Regions from separate parts of the Shewanella sp. FeAMO genome, predicted to be linked through region 1. Evidence: predicted binding sites of a transcription regulator. Region 1 holds the regulator's gene; each other region holds the start of a gene.

Region 1 (3,900 bases):
GCCGCAATGACCAGCACCCTGACGGCACAGAATCTGGCAAAGAGTTACAAGAAACGCAACGTCGTCAAAGACGTCAGCCTGTCGGTCAATACCGGCCAAATCGTGGGGCTGCTGGGCCCCAACGGGGCAGGCAAGACCACCACCTTCTATATGGTGGTTGGGTTGGTACAGAGTGACAAGGGCCGTATCTTCATTGACGACGACGAGCTGACCCTGGATCCCATGCACCTGCGTGCCCGTAAAGGCATAGGCTACCTGCCACAGGAAGCCAGTATTTTCCGCAAGCTGTCGGTGCATGACAACATCATGGCCGTGCTGCAAACCCGCAAAGAACTCAACAGCGACGAGCGCGAGGAACAACTCGAACAGTTGCTGGAAGAATTCCATATTACCCACATACGTGACAGCCTGGGGATGTCCCTCTCCGGCGGAGAACGCCGCCGAGTGGAAATCGCCCGGGCATTGGCCGCCAATCCACAGTTCATTCTGCTGGATGAGCCGTTCGCCGGTGTGGATCCCATCTCAGTTATCGATATCAAGAAAATCATCGAACAGCTTAAGTCCCGCGGTTTGGGGGTGCTGATCACAGACCACAATGTTCGCGAAACACTCGACGTTTGTGAGCGAGCCTACATAGTCAGCCATGGGCAGTTGATCGCCGAGGGCACACCCGCTGAAATCTTGGACAACCAGCAAGTGCGCGCTGTGTACTTAGGCGAACAATTCAGGCTATAGTTAGGATCATGTCATCCGGTGGCAATTCCGGGTATTATAGTTTGTTATTATTGAATTTTTTCCTTGAAAAATAACGAGTAGGGATTAGCGGTATAATGAAAGCGTCACTCCAGCTCAAACTGGGTCAACAGTTGACCATGACACCTCAGTTGCAACAGGCTATTCGCCTGCTGCAACTGTCGTCCCTTGAGCTGCAGCAGGAAATCCAGGAAGCCTTGGAAGCCAACCCTCTGTTGGAAATGGCCGAGGACAACCAGGATGACGCTATCGACGACAACCACAAGGAAAACGACGCCGGCGAGTTGAGCGCCAAGCAGGAAGATGGTTCCACGGTAGAAACCTCAGAGGCATTGAACAATGAGTCTATGCCGGATGAATTACCTATGGATACCACCTGGGACGAAGTCTTTACCGCCGCCAGCGCCTCCGGGCCGGCCATGGGCCGTGAAGATGATATGCCCTTCCAGGGTGAAACCAGCGAAGGTCTCTATGAACATCTGGAATGGCAGAAGAACCTGACCCCGTTTTCCGATACCGACGACGCCATTGCCACCGCCATTATTGATGCCATCGACGAGCAGGGCTATCTGACCCAGAGCACAGAGGAGATCCTCGAAGCCATGGGCAACCCTGAGATTGAGCTCGATGAAGTCGAGGCAGTACTCAAGCGGATCCAGCACTTCGATCCTGTCGGCATCGCCTCCAGAGATCTGCGCGAATGCCTGCTGATCCAGTTGCAACAGTTCAACGCAGACACCCCGCATCTGGCCGACGCCCGCTTGTTGATTGACGAACATCTGGATCTCATTGCCGCCCGTGATTTCCGCACCCTGATGCGCAAGACCAAGCTCAAGGAAGATCAGCTGCGTGACGCCATCAACCTGATTCAGAGCCTCAATCCCCGCCCCGGCTTGCTGGTGCAGCCGATGGACGAGGAATATGTGATCCCTGATGTCAGTGTCTGGAAGAAAAACGGCCGCTGGGTAGTAGAACTCAACCCGGACTGTATGCCCAAACTCGGGATCAATCAGCAGTATGCGGCTATGGCTCGTAGCGCCCGCAGTCAATCAGACAGCCAGTTTATTCGAGGTCATCTTCAGGAAGCCAAATGGTTTATCAAGAGCCTGGAGAGCCGCAACGACACCCTGCTCAAGGTGGCCAACTGTATAGTGCAGTTCCAGCAGGGATTTTTTGAATATGGTGAAGAGGCCATGAAACCCATGGTGCTCAACGATATTGCCGAAGCGGTCGAGATGCATGAATCGACCATCTCCAGGGTCACCACTCAAAAGTATATGCATACCCCCAGGGGAATATTTGAATTGAAGTACTTCTTCTCCAGCCATGTCGGCACCGAAGATGGCGGAGAATGCTCTTCCACGGCGATCAGGGCTTTTATCAAGAAGCTCGTGGCAGCGGAAAACCAGAAGAAGCCTTTGAGCGACAGCAAGATGGCGCAACTTCTGGCAGAACAGGGAATCAACGTTGCAAGACGCACCATAGCCAAGTATCGCGAGGCTATGATGATACCACCGTCGAACCAGCGTAAGAGTTTATAAATCCACAGTTGGAAATTGGAGGAATCTTTCTATGCAAATCAACCTGACAGGACATCATATCGAGATCACCGACTCACTGCGTGACTACGTGGAAAGTAAGTTTTCTAAACTTGAACGCCATTTCGAACAGATCAATAATGTGCACGTTGTGCTCAATGTACAAAAACTGCAACAGATAGCCGAAGCCAAGATCCACCTCACAGGCGGCGAAGTCTATGCAACTTCTGAACATGCCGACATGTATGCCGCCATCGACGTTCTGATTGATAAATTGGATCGTCAGGTCATTAAACACAAAGAAAAGCTGACAAAACACTAACGATGGAACTGAGTACCATCCTGCGGCCGGAGTGCACTACCTGTGCCACTCCGGGCAGTAAGAAAAAGGTACTGGAGCTGATTAGCGATCTCGCTAGCGCCCAGTACCCCACCCTTTCCTCTCAAGCGATTTTTGAAAGCCTTTTGGCCCGCGAAAAGATGGGGAGCACAGGTATAGGTAATGGTATTGCGATTCCGCATGGCAGACTACCGGACATTACAGAGCCGATTGCCGTGCTGGTCAAATGCGAAGAGCCTATCGCCTTCGATGCCATAGACAACCAGCCGGTGGACATACTGTTCGCCCTCCTGGTGCCCGCAGATCAATGTCAGCAACACCTGAGTACCCTATCCGCCATGGCTGAAAAGCTCAGCGATAAGGCGATACTCAAGCAGTTGCGAAAATCCAGCGACGAAACAGAACTCTATCAGGTGATCACAGGATGAAACTCGCCATAGTCTCAGGCCGCTCCGGTTCCGGAAAATCCGTTGCCCTCAGGGTACTCGAAGACCTGGGTTACTACTGTGTGGATAATCTCCCCCTGCCCATGATTGGCAGCCTGTTGGAAAACCTCCGTGGCAGCAATGATCTGGTCGCCATCAGCATAGATGTGCGCAATATGCCGGATCAGGAAAAGGTGCTGGAACAACAGTTGGCGGCCTTGCCGGAAAACACCCAACTGACCAGCTTCTTCCTCAACGCCTCTGATAAAGTGCTTCTGAAGCGCTACAGCGAAACCCGCAGACTGCACCCCCTGTCCAAGAGCAAAGTCTCACTACAGGATGCCATCAAGCTCGAAGGCAAGCTGCTGGAACCCATGTCGAAACTGGTGGATCACTACATAGACACCTCGGCGCTGAACATCTATGAACTCAGTGACACAGTGCGGGAAATTCTGCTTGGCAGTGTCGATAAAGAGCTGGTGATCAACTTCGAGTCGTTCGGCTTTAAGCATGGTATGCCTCAGGAAGCCGACTTCATGTTTGATGTGCGCTTTCTGCCCAACCCTCACTGGGAGCCGGCGCTCAGGCCACTGACCGGGCTGGATGAAGCTGTGCAGGAGTTTCTCAGCCGCCAGCCACTGGTGAACAAGTTTATCTGGCAGATAGAAAATCTGTTGGAAACCTGGCTGCCGCACCTGGAACGCAACAACCGCAGTTACCTCACCATAGCCATAGGCTGCACCGGCGGCCAGCATAGATCTGTCTATGTCGCTGAGCAGCTCGCCAAGCGTTTTGGCAACAGCAAACACAAGGTACAGGCCCGTCACCGGGAGCTGAATAATGG
Region 2 (3,900 bases), 2.4 Mb from region 1:
AACAAAATCATTAATTTGAAGCGCCTGAATCGGCAGAAAAAGAGGAACTGAAAGAAAAGCTTGAAACTTGTGCAAGCAGTCACAAGCAGAAGTGACTGGTCTCCCCACAGGGACTCGAACCCCGATCGGTCGCTTAGGAGGCGACTGCTCTATCCTGTTGAGCTATAGGGAGACGCCAGTGATTATACTGGTTTTCACCCGGATGAAAAGGCTTTGGATTTAATTGCTTAAATCTTAATCGCGATGTCATTCACCTGAATGTTGAGGGCGGCATTTTCACCGCTGAGCACTGCGATGGCACTTTCCTCCGTGACTTGATCTATGGTGATTTTTGCCCGGGTTTCTCCGGCCACGGCGCGCATCTGGTTCATGCGGTCGGGCAGGTTTTGTTGCAGCACGATTTGGAACTGATCGCCCACGCGGATGCCGTTGCGTCGCCCAAGGTTGAGTATCACTCTATCTTGTTGACGCACGACTATCTGTGCCAGCAGCGGTCTGCAGGCCAGTGCCATATCGATATCTTTACTGGCATTGGCCAGCACCTTATCTATGGCCTGCCCATAACTGGCACGCCAGAATCTGTCGCTGTTGGGGGCGACGGATTCATTTTTGGCAAACTCCCAGGGCGCGGAAATGCTGTAGTTCTGATACCAGATCTGCTCGCCGCTGATCCCATGATAGAGGCTGAGCTGCAGCTGAAACAGTCGCTGAGGCTCGCTGTCCCACAGGCCCATAAAGCCGGACTCGGCCGGTTCGGTGGAGATATCTATGATTTGCGGCAGCAACAGATACTGGCTGTCGGTAATTTCACTTATCCAGGTCGGCAAACGGTAACCCCGGATATTGATAAGCTCTTCTTTGATATCCAGCCGCTCTTTGGCATGCAGGTGGGCAAAACTGGTGGAAGATTGCTTATCCAGCGTTGCCGCTATCCGCTCGGACAGGCTTCGCTGGAAATTTTCCAACTGACCATAACGCAGTTGGCTTCTGTCCTTAATGCTGGCCTGTGGCACCAGGATAGCGGCCTTGATGGCTGAGCTTTGGCACTTGTTATCCGGGCCGTCGAGAATATCGAGCCGCATAACCACCTTGAGCTTGTCTCCCTGGCGCATTTCGCTGACCAGTTCGACACTGCTTATCTGCGCCTGGCTGGAGAGGCTGAAATCGTTTTGGGTCAAGCGCCCCTGGCTGACACTCTGGGTTGATTGGAAACTGCCGCCACGGGAGAGCAAGGCCATGTTGATGGCGTTGTCCATTGCCGCTTCCCGTGCCTGGGTCAGATTGCCATTGATTATTTTGGCTTCACCTCGGGCCTCGGTCCACTCTGCCATGGCGTTCAGGCTGATGCCTAGCAGCGGCAGCAAGAGCAAAGGGCGCAATCTCATAAGACGGTTCCTCAAAATAAGAGTCAGGGTGACGGAATTTTGCCGCCACTTAAACTGGTATCGCTTGCTATTCAAATTTTATGCCAGCGCCATCCATTCACAGCTGATGCAGCGCAGTTTGCGACCATGACTAAAGCGCGGCAAGAGTTTGCCGATAAGGGAACAGAGAATATAAGTTCCCATTGCCCGCCAGTGGATAAATTGAAGGGGCAAATGAAGGTGTGGGAAATGAAAAGGCGTAGATAAGCCCCTTAAACATCTTCGTAAAAGCCTGTAATAAGCTGCCAGGCAACCGGGTTTGTTCGCCGGTGTCATCTGTTTGTACTTGGTCTGCAGGCCTGAGGAAGGTGCGAATAAGTCCTCGTGGCACTCTGGCTTGCACAGCAATTGGCGTTCAAGGCATCTGACTGAAGGCATGCTGGGGCCTGTCAAAGTCGGATAACGCAGAAAGCCGGTTGCTGTGAAAGCCCCGAAGGGCGTAGCTTACAGACCTGTCTGCTGTGTTGTGCTTCTTGCAAAGGACTAAGGCCATTTGCTGCGAACCACGCCTTGCATCCAAGCCCGTAAGCCGACGCAGAGCACACATGGGACTTGCTCGCACCTTCCCTTACTTAGGTTGGTATTTTATTTGCATAGCTTTACCCCAGTGAAAGGAACTTGGCGCTAATCGAGTTAGCCGTGGTGCTTAATGACAACCTCGGAGAAAGCGCGGCATAAGTCAGGTCGGTCAAGGTTCATGCCAGGTCCAAGAGTCGCCAGGTTCCTCAATAAAGCAAGTGCCCGCCAGGGTACCAGTGGGATGGATATTATGTATAAAGCCCTGTGTATATTGCCTTTACTCTTGCTGCCTGCTTGCAGCATGACTTCGCCGCAACAGCAGGCCCAGGTCAAGTCGCAAGCGGCGCCAGTCAATCTATTGGCGCAGCAGTTGGTTGATGAGTTGGTAGCTCATAATGACGCTCTCAAGCCGACCCAGCCGCTATTGGTGATGACACCTGTGATGGTGGAAGACATGCAGAGCAGCAATGCGCTCGCTTCACAACTGCAGCAGGGGCTGATGACGGCCTTTCATCAGCGCGGTTTTAACCTGGTGGATTTGAACCTGGCCGATGCGGTGCGGGTAACGCCACAGGGGGATTTCATCCTTACCCGTGATTGGCAGCAACTGCCGACCGATATTGCGGTGGAACATGTACTGGTCACCAGCATGAGTCAGGCCAAAGGTGAAATGCTGTTCAACAGCCGAATTGTCAACGTCAACAACAACCGGGTGCTTTCGGCAGCCGGTGTGCGGGTACAGGAGCAAGAGCTGCCCGGCTACCTGGCACCATCCAATAAGGTGGTGTCAAAAGAAGGGCTGCTTTATCGCTACGAAAGCCGTGGTGAGGATAAGGGCCGGATAGTGGGAGACAAGTAATGAAGCATTGGAACAAAACACTGTCATTGGCCACGCTGGCGCTGGCGCTAATTCTGGGTGGCTGCGCCGATAAGGACAGATATGTGCAGTGGGAGACTGAGGCGCCGAGCAGTTTTCCCAAGTTGACGGCAATAGGCTATGCCCCGCTGGCCAGCCAACCGGCCAAGGAACAGTCGCAAAAGGTGCTGATGGCGATGCAGGCATCCAAGATTGCCGCTTATCGGGAATTGGCCGAACAAGTCTATGGTCAGCGATTGTCGGCCGACAGCAAAGTCAGTGACTGGATGCTGAAAGGCGATAATATCCAGGCCTCGGTTTCCGGAGTGATCCGCGGCGCCAAGGTGGTGCGCAGTTATCCGGCCGGAGATCATTATGTGACCGAACTGGAGCTGGATTTCGCCCGGGTGTGGGATCTGTATCAGCAGCAAAATCGCCCCCAGCGAGTCAAAGAGATCACTTATTTTTAGGAAAGTGAGAATAAGTCCCCGCGGCGTTCACTTTTGTAAATTTTGTAGAGAGTGGCTCGCACCTTCAATTGGCATAAGTAAAAAGCAGCCTTGTTTGGCTGCTTTTTTGTGGCCTGTTATGGCTTAAGATGCGTTGCTGAATTGAGGGCTGAGCTTTGCGTTCCGGGTTGAGAGCCCTGAGTAACCACCTTGAGTTCAAACTAGGGCAGGGGGCACAGGCGGTGATTCTCACTAAAGGGTTGAGCTTACGCGATAAGCTATAAGCAACAGCAGTAGGGTTTTAATCAAGCCTTGAGATCGTTGCCCAGGGTGGCGATGGTTGAGGTTTTGCCCTTGCCGTCATAGGTCAGGCTGGAGGCGTTACGGCTGACCTGCAGCGCTTGCGCCAGGCGGTTGATACTGGCCATGCTCAGCTCTATCAGGCCGGCATTTTCCTGATTGCGCAGTTGGCAAGCAGCCAATAGCTCGCGAGCTTCACTGACCTGTTCGGCCAATAGTGGCTGACTGAGTTTGGCTTGTTCAGGATGAGAAGAGAGCGCCTCATCTACCGCTTTGACCTCATTGAGCAGGTCGCCCTTGTCTTTGGCCAGTTGCAGCAGATTATCGGCATTGCGATCCAGCAGGGCGTTTT
Region 3 (3,900 bases), 1.8 Mb from region 1:
GAGGTGGAAGACGCCAAACGCGGTAACGGCATTGTCGAGCAGTTGATCAGCCGTAATCCGGCGCAGTACATGTGGCTGCACCGCAGGTTCAAGACCCGCCCCAATGAGAGCGATCCCTCACTCTATTGAGAAAGTAGCCGTAAAAATGCCGACTCAAGGTCGGCATTTCTTCGTTCTTCGCTTTTTTCAGTCTTCAGAGGGCAATCTCAAACCAACCCGGCTGACTGTCCCTTCCTGCACCTCGGCGACTATCCAGTCCAGCCCTTGCCAGAGGAATTGATCCCCCACTACAGGGTGACTGCCGAGTTGCTGCTGCAGTAAGTCGGCAACCCTCATCTGCTCATATTCGGGTTCCAGCTGCATGCCGTAAATCGGTGCCATATCGGCCAGCATCACATCCACTGAAATAAAGAAGTCACCAAAGAAGCGGGGCGCCTCGCGTTTTTCTGGCGCCTCACTGAACAGCTGACTCAGAGGCTCCAAATCGTCCTCTTGCCCCAGCACACAAAGAATGTCATCGGCCATCAGCCTGGTACTCCCCGAAGGGTGCAACAGTTCGTTATTGCGAAATACGGCGGCAATCCGGGTTCCCGCCGGCATGGCAAGGCGCCTCAGAGGTTCACCGATACACCATTTGTTTTCACTGAGGCGATAGACAAATATCTCCCATTCACTGGTGGGATAAATTTCCACCCCGGCGCGGGAAATAGGTGCCGGTTTGGGTGGCAACTCCACCTTGGCCAGCTGCGCCGCCTTGGACAAGGTACTGCCCTGCAGCAGCAAGGAAACCATCACCACGAAGAAGGCCAGGTTGAAGTAAAGCTGCGCCTGTGGCAGCCCCGCCATCATGGGAAATACCGCGAGAATAATGGGTACTGCGCCGCGCAGCCCGACCCAGGAGATAAACCATCTGTCTCTGTCATGAAAGCTGCGAAACGGTAGCAAACTGAGCCAAACCGCAATCGGCCGCGCCAGAAAGATCATCCCAAAGGCCAGTGCCAAACCCGGTAAGGCGATATCTTTCAGATCCGATGGCGTCAGCAAGAGTCCCAGAACCAGGAACATGCCTATCTGACTGAGCCAAGTCATACCATCGAGCACGTTGAGAATCGAGTGTTTGCCACGGGTCGCCTTATTACCGAGAAACAGTCCCACCAGATAGATAGACAGAATACCACTGCCTCCCAGGGCATTGGAGATGGCGAAGATCATCAGTCCGCCACTTAGCACCAAAATGGAGTAGAGGCCTTCGGGCAATTGATTGCGATTGATAACCTGCCACAGTAGCCAACCGCCGCCGACACCGAGGATCCCGCCAAGGCCAAACTGTTTGATAAAGCTCAGTGCCAGATAGCTGCCCGAGAGTTCATCGCCACTGCTGCCAAGAATGGCAATCAGAGTCACGGTCAAAAACACGGCCATGGGGTCGTTACAGCCAGATTCAATTTCCAGTGTCGAACCGACACGCTCATTCACGTTTTTGCCTTTCAGCAGGCTAAATACCGCCGCAGCATCGGTCGAGCCGACAATAGCCCCCACCAACATGCCCTGAAGTAAGTTGAGATCGAACAGCCAGGCAGCCAACAAACCTGTCAGCGTGGTGGTTAACGCCACCCCAAAAGTGGCCAAGGACAAGGCCGGCCACAATGCCACCCTGAAACTGGCAACCCGGGTACGCATGCCACCATCAAGCAGAATAACCGCCAGCGCCAGGTTACTAACCAAATAAGCAACTGAATAGTCGTTGAATACTATGCCGCCGGGACCATCTTCACCGGCAAAGATACCCACAGCGAGAAATACCACCAAAATAGGAATACCGAGTCGCGACGATACTGGGCTGAGCAGTACGCTGACTGCGACAAGCAAGGCCCCGACAAGGAAAAAGCTGTTGATGATATCTGCGTTCAAATGACCCTCCAGTTGAAAATGCGGGGAAGCTAATAAAAGAGAAACCTGGCTCTAACGAGACTCCGGAAAACACGTGGGTTACAGGCGGGATTATATCATTAATTAGGGTTATTTTTCAGTAGAAACAGTTGACTTATTTTTGCTTTTAGCGAAAAAAACCAGAAAAAGAAGCCAGGTAACCCATTAAAAAATAGAATATTTACCCATAAAACATCAAATGCGCACCCAAAGAAACATAAACTCAAATTAATGAAAAAAAACCTATTTTTTCAATTAACTAAAGAATTTGAAATCCAAGAATTCTCGTCAAGATATCAGTTATAGCTTTCTGGTAAACAGTCAGTGTCACAATGACAATAATTAATGTTAAAAGGACACATTAAACACAATCAAAATGACAGTATCAAAAGCACACAAATAAGTAATACACTGATTAAAAACAAGAATAAAAGTTGGCACGTTAGCTGCTCTATGGAAGGAAACCTATCAAATAGACTTTGTCAGAGGGATGCCAATGAGCAGACAAAAATTCACCCTGATCGCACTGTTACTTGTGTTGGTCGCTTCTTTCACTGTGCTTCTCAGTATCGGCAGTGAAATCTATCGGGAAAAACCACCGATTGCCGATACCTATAACGACAGCCAGGGCCAAGTGGTTTTCAGCGGCAAGGATATAGAACAAGGGCAGTTGGTTTGGCGCTCCATGGGCGGGCATCAACTTGGCTCCGTCTGGGGCCATGGTGCTTATGTGGCTCCGGATTGGACTGCAGACTGGCTGCACCGTGAGGCCGAAGCCTGGCTGGATATTCGCGCCAAGGAGACATACAACAAACCTTTCAATAGCCTGGACAAGAGTACTCAGGCCGCATTGGAGCAAGCTTTAAGGGATGATTTGCGCCATAACACTGTCACTACAGACGAGAGAGGTCACACACGGGTAATGCTTTCCGACACCCGTATCGCCGCCATGGCGCAAGTGAGTCAGCACTATCAATCTTTGTTCGGTGACGATCCCGCGTTGAATGAGCTACGGGAAGCCTATGCGATGAAAACCAATACCATAGGATCTGCCGAGCGCCGTCAACAGCTCAATGCCTTCCTGTTTTGGGGCGCTTGGGCCGCAGTGACCGAACGCCCGGATGCCAATTACACCTACACCAACAATTGGCCCTACGATCCGCAACTGGGTAACACACCGACCTCAGACAATATCGTCTGGTCGATTCTGAGCATAGTGACTCTGCTGGCCGGTATCGGTGCCCTGGTTTGGTATCACGCAGCCGGCAAACATGAAGCCCTGCCGGCTCCCGCCACAAAAGATCCCCTGTTCAGACACAAACCCACACCGTCACAAAAGGCCACAGGTAAATATTTCATTACCGCTATCGGCCTATTTCTGCTGCAGATACTGCTAGGTGGCGTCACGGCGCACTATGCGGTTGAAGGCCAGGAGTTTTACGGTTTTCCCTTGAGTGAGATCCTGCCCTATTCAGTGACCCGCACCTGGCATACTCAACTGGCTGTATTCTGGATAGCGACGGCCTGGCTCGGTACCGGACTCTATATCGCGCCGGCGCTTTCCGGCCACGAGCCCAAATATCAACGCTTCGGTGTCAACCTATTGTGGGTCGCTCTGCTGGTAGTGGTGCTGGGCTCCATGGCCGGTGAATGGCTGGGGGTACAACAATACTTCTCACTGGACAACAACTTCCTCTTCGGTCACCAGGGATATGAATACATAGATCTCGGCCGGGTGTGGCAACTGCTGCTGTTGGCCGGATTGATGATCTGGCTGGCGCTGGTGAGCCGCGCCATGTTGCCCGCCCTGAAACAGGAGTCTGAGCTAAAACCTGTGCTCTGGGTGCTCTATGCCTCCTGTGTTGCCATCGGCCTCTTCTATGGTGCCGGGCTGTTTATGGGCAAGCACACTAACCTTGCCATCGCCGAATACTGGCGTTGGTGGGTAGTACATCTGTGGGTTGAAGGCTT
Region 4 (3,900 bases), 2.4 Mb from region 1:
GGTGTAGATACCAGCCTCAACGGGTTTACCGTCCTTATCCAGGCCGTCCCATTCCACGTCTATGTTGCCGCCGGCACTGCCATCCACATCAAAGGTCTTGATTACCTGGCCGGCTTCATCCTCAACTGTCACCTTGATGGAAGGCATTTTCTCTGGCGATGTGATCACCCCTTTGAGGGTCGGGTCTTCCTCGGAAACATAGCCGGTGCCCGCCGGGATCAACACTTTCTGCCCCACCAGGCCAGATGCCTGCAAAGCCTGACTCGAGGTCATTACCGTGTTGAGGTTAACTATCTCCTCGTTGAGCTTGGAGATACCATCCACGGTAGAAAACGAAGCCATCTGGGCAATCATCTGGTCGTTGTCCACAGGCTTGAAAGGATCCTGCATCGACAACTGCCTACTCAGCAGCGAGAAGAAATCTTCCTGGGTCAGCTGCTGGTTATTGCTCTTCTTGGTCTCCGAACCCCCTTTGACACTTATGCTGTCGAGGAAGGGGTTAACTGAACTTACACTCATGGGCTATGTCTCCCTTTATTTGCCCATTCTCAGGGTCTGCTGCAGCATGGACTTGGCTGCATCGGCCACCTGGACGTTCATCTGATAGGAGCGGGAGGCGGAAATCATATCGGCCATCTCTTCCACTACATTGACATTGGGTTTGTAGATAAAACCATCGGCATCGGCCATGGGATGATCCGGCGAATACTCTTTCAACAAGGGTTTATCGCTTTCCACTATGCCCTTAACCTTTACCGCAGCGCCTTGCTGCTGTTGACCATTGGCCTTGGCCAGCTCGGCCTCAAAAATGGGATGCCGCGCCTTGTAGGTCTTATCGATACTGGAAGAGACGGAATCTGCGTTGGCTATGTTACTGGCTGTGGTGTTCAAGCGCACAGACTGCGCCGACATTCCCGACCCCGCAACATTGAAGATATTGTACAAGCTCATGATTAATCTCCTTTCAATGCCTTTTTCATCCCGGCGAACTTACCGTCGAGGAACCCAAGCGACATCTGATATTCAAGCGCATTTTGCATAAAGGCCTGCTGCTCTTTTTGCATATCGACAGTATTGCCGTCACCCGTGTCCGGTTGATCCGGTACCCGATACTGCACATGCTGGGCTGTCAGCGCCTTGAGGTCGAAATGCTTTTCAGAAGTTGCCGCCATACTCATCCCCTGTTGCCGCCCTTTTGCCGCCTGCAACGCCGAGGAAAAATCAACATCCCGAGCCTTATAATGTGGGGTATCGGCATTGGCTATATTGCTGGCAAGCACTTCGGCACGCTGGGCGCGAATACCCAGAGTGTATTGATGTATGCCAAGGGCCTTATCGAAACTGATCGCCATAAAACCGCCTCCTCCAATGACTCGACAAAAACAAAGCAAGCTTTGTGCCAGATGTAGAGTGGAGGGTAACAGATACCAAGATGATGGCCGTAAGGGTGAAAGGTAAAACAGAAAAGGCCCGTCCAAGTTGACGAGCCTTTCAAACTATTTAATTAAAAATCAAATGGTTAGTTGGTTAATTTTTCTTTTGATAATAGATGCCTGGGTTACAGCGAACCATGTCGAATTCATCGGTCAACCCGGCAATCGATTCACTGGCGCCCAAAAACAGTATCCCCTTGGGATTAAGGGCGGCAGCAAATTGCCGCAGTATTTTTGCCTTTGCCTCCGGCGCAAAATAGATAAGCACGTTGCGGCAAAAGATGATGTCGAACTTGCCAAGCAAGGTGTAGCTTTCAAGCAGGTTGTGGGCCCGAAAACTCACCAAACGGCGCACATTGTCTTTAACCCGCATATTGCCGTTGGGCAGGGCTTCAAAAAACTGACGCTTGCGCTCTTCAGACAGGCCGCGGGCCAACGCCAGCTTATCGTACTCGGCGTTTTTACAACGCTCCAGCATGGATGGTGACAAATCTGTGGCCTGAATCATGGCGCCACCCGGCAAAGCCCCCGGTTTACGCTGCTGATATTCAAGCACTGTCATCGCCAGTGAATAGGGTTCCTGGCCGGATGAACAGGCTGCCGACCAAATCTTCAACGGCCGCCCCAGCTTGGCATAACCGGGCAACAATGTATTGCCGAGCAGGTCAAAAGGATACTTGTCCCGAAACCAGAGGGTTTCGTTGGTGGTCATGGCATCGACGACTTCAGCGCGTAACTGACGCTCGGTGGGCCGCATCGACTGCTTAACTACGTCCGACAGGGATGGCAAGCCATATTTCCCCATCAAAGGCGCCAAACGGCTGCGAACCAAATACTGTTTGTTCTCACCCAATACAATGCCACTGTGCTGTTCAAGAAACAGCCTGAATTGATTGTACTCAGTTTCTGCGAGAGATTTATCTGGCACCTTAGTGTCCTAACTATCCGTGAAAACGTCGCTGCAACTCAATGCAGCGCCATTTAAAAACTGGGTCAGCGTTATACCCCAGCCCCATTTGCAACACAAGACATCAAACTCACTATAGTCATAAAAATCCACAGCAGACAGCGACTATAAACTCAGATGCTTGTTAACTGCCGATGCCAATTCATCGGGGTTGAACTTGGCAATAAAATCGTTGGCGCCCACTTTTTGCACCATGGCCTGGTTGAACACCCCACTCAACGAGGTATGCAACACCACCTTGATATGTTTCAGCTTGGGATCATCACGGATCTCGGCGGTCAGGGTGTAGCCATCCATTTCCGGCATCTCAATGTCTGAAATAATCAGCGGGATCTCATCGGCGACATTGTCCATCTCCGACGCGATGCTTTTCAACTTATCCAGCGCTTCCCGGCCATCTTTGGCAGTATCTATCTGCAGGTTCAACGAAGACAGCGCCCGAATGATCTGCTTACGGGCCACTGAAGAGTCGTCAATCACCATAATATGATAGTGCTGCTCTCTGTCGATTGTGAGAGATTCATCGATTTCCTGACTGATGTCTGTCTTAACCGGCGAAATTTCATCGAGAATTTTCTCAACATCGAGAATTTCAACCAACTCACCTTCGATTTCGGTCACCGCGGTCAGATAAGAGTATCGCCCTGCCCCTTCCGGTGGCGGCATGATGGACTCCCAGTTCATATTGATGATCCGCTCGACAGACTTCACCAGGAAGCCCTGCACGCTGCGGTTGTACTCGGAAATAATGATGAAGCAATCCTTGACATCATCTATGGGTTTGCCGCCGGTCGCCGCACTGAGGTCGATAACCGACACTGTGGTGCCGCGAATATGGGCCACGCCCTTAACGAAGGAGTTCAACTTGGGCAGTGCCGTCAGCGGTGGGCACTGCAGAACCTCTTTAACCTTGAACACGTTGATCCCGAACCTTTGCCTGCCGTTGAGTTTAAACAACAGAAGTTCGAGACGGTTTTGTCCGACCAGTTGAGTGCGCTTGTTGACTGATTCAAGAATGCTCGACATAAGGCTGCCTTGTTGTCTTTGTATTGATAAATACCTGCTGTCACGCAGACAGGCATACTATTTGCTTTGTCCAAGACACTGGGTCTCAGTCAAATTTCTGACTAAACCTGTGGTGAAGCCAGCACTGGGATCCGCGAATCATTGAAAGTATAGGTGTAATCTGGCGAGACAAGCTAGCCCGTTCATTATGAAAGTAAATTTTGCGTACATTTTGGCTACAATTTTAATGCCCATCCCAGCGGTGGCGGCAGAGAATAGCTTTGTTCCCAGTATATCGGCCGTAGAAAGCCTGGCTAAAGAGGCAGTTGCCAAAAAAGTGCTGGCGGCCGAGAATGCTCAAATAACCATCACGCCGCAACGACTGGATTCCAGGCTCACGCCCCCCAGATGCAATTCGCCTTTGACGGCTGAACTTGCCAGCGACAGAGAGATAAGCCGCAACAATACGGTACGCATAGGTTGTAACAGTCCGGA

The links. Region 1 encodes sigma-54, which starts transcription at its own class of promoters, with help from an activator protein. Its sites were predicted from a motif close to GTTGGCACGNNNNTNGNNT; they were not measured.
Region 2: the regulator sigma-54 is predicted to act here: its motif matches at 1,455-1,473, upstream of ACWAU4_RS07520 (flagellar assembly protein FlgT).
Region 3: the regulator sigma-54 is predicted to act here: its motif matches at 2,363-2,381, upstream of ACWAU4_RS04120 (nitric-oxide reductase large subunit).
Region 4: the regulator sigma-54 is predicted to act here: its motif matches at 1,386-1,404, upstream of flgB (flagellar basal body rod protein FlgB).

What each region holds. Positions count from the first base shown of each region.
Region 1 is NZ_CM132201.1:4,120,951-4,124,850, forward strand. Features, by position in the region: gene lptA (lipopolysaccharide transport periplasmic protein LptA) at 1-10, shown strand, start outside; gene lptB (LPS export ABC transporter ATP-binding protein) at 7-735, shown strand; gene ACWAU4_RS18540 (RNA polymerase factor sigma-54) at 831-2,294, shown strand; gene hpf (ribosome hibernation promoting factor) at 2,326-2,613, shown strand; gene ptsN (PTS IIA-like nitrogen regulatory protein PtsN) at 2,616-3,059, shown strand; gene rapZ (RNase adapter RapZ) at 3,056-3,900, shown strand, end outside; gene ACWAU4_RS18560 (HPr family phosphocarrier protein) at 3,897-3,900, shown strand, end outside.
Region 2 is NZ_CM132201.1:1,672,032-1,675,931, forward strand. Features, by position in the region: tRNA gene ACWAU4_RS07515 (tRNA-Arg) at 97-172, opposite strand; gene ACWAU4_RS07520 (flagellar assembly protein FlgT) at 228-1,385, opposite strand; gene ACWAU4_RS07525 (FlgO family outer membrane protein) at 2,185-2,802, shown strand; gene ACWAU4_RS07530 (LPP20 family lipoprotein) at 2,802-3,269, shown strand; gene ACWAU4_RS07535 (flagella synthesis protein FlgN) at 3,554-3,900, opposite strand, start outside.
Region 3 is NZ_CM132201.1:916,068-919,967, reverse strand. Features, by position in the region: gene lpxL (LpxL/LpxP family Kdo(2)-lipid IV(A) lauroyl/palmitoleoyl acyltransferase) at 1-129, shown strand, start outside; gene ACWAU4_RS04125 (potassium/proton antiporter) at 187-1,911, opposite strand; gene ACWAU4_RS04120 (nitric-oxide reductase large subunit) at 2,426-3,900, shown strand, end outside.
Region 4 is NZ_CM132201.1:1,676,828-1,680,727, reverse strand. Features, by position in the region: gene flgD (flagellar hook assembly protein FlgD) at 1-519, opposite strand, end outside; gene flgC (flagellar basal body rod protein FlgC) at 535-951, opposite strand; gene flgB (flagellar basal body rod protein FlgB) at 954-1,352, opposite strand; gene ACWAU4_RS07555 (CheR family methyltransferase) at 1,528-2,361, opposite strand; gene ACWAU4_RS07550 (chemotaxis protein CheV) at 2,506-3,426, opposite strand; gene flgA (flagellar basal body P-ring formation chaperone FlgA) at 3,614-3,900, shown strand, end outside.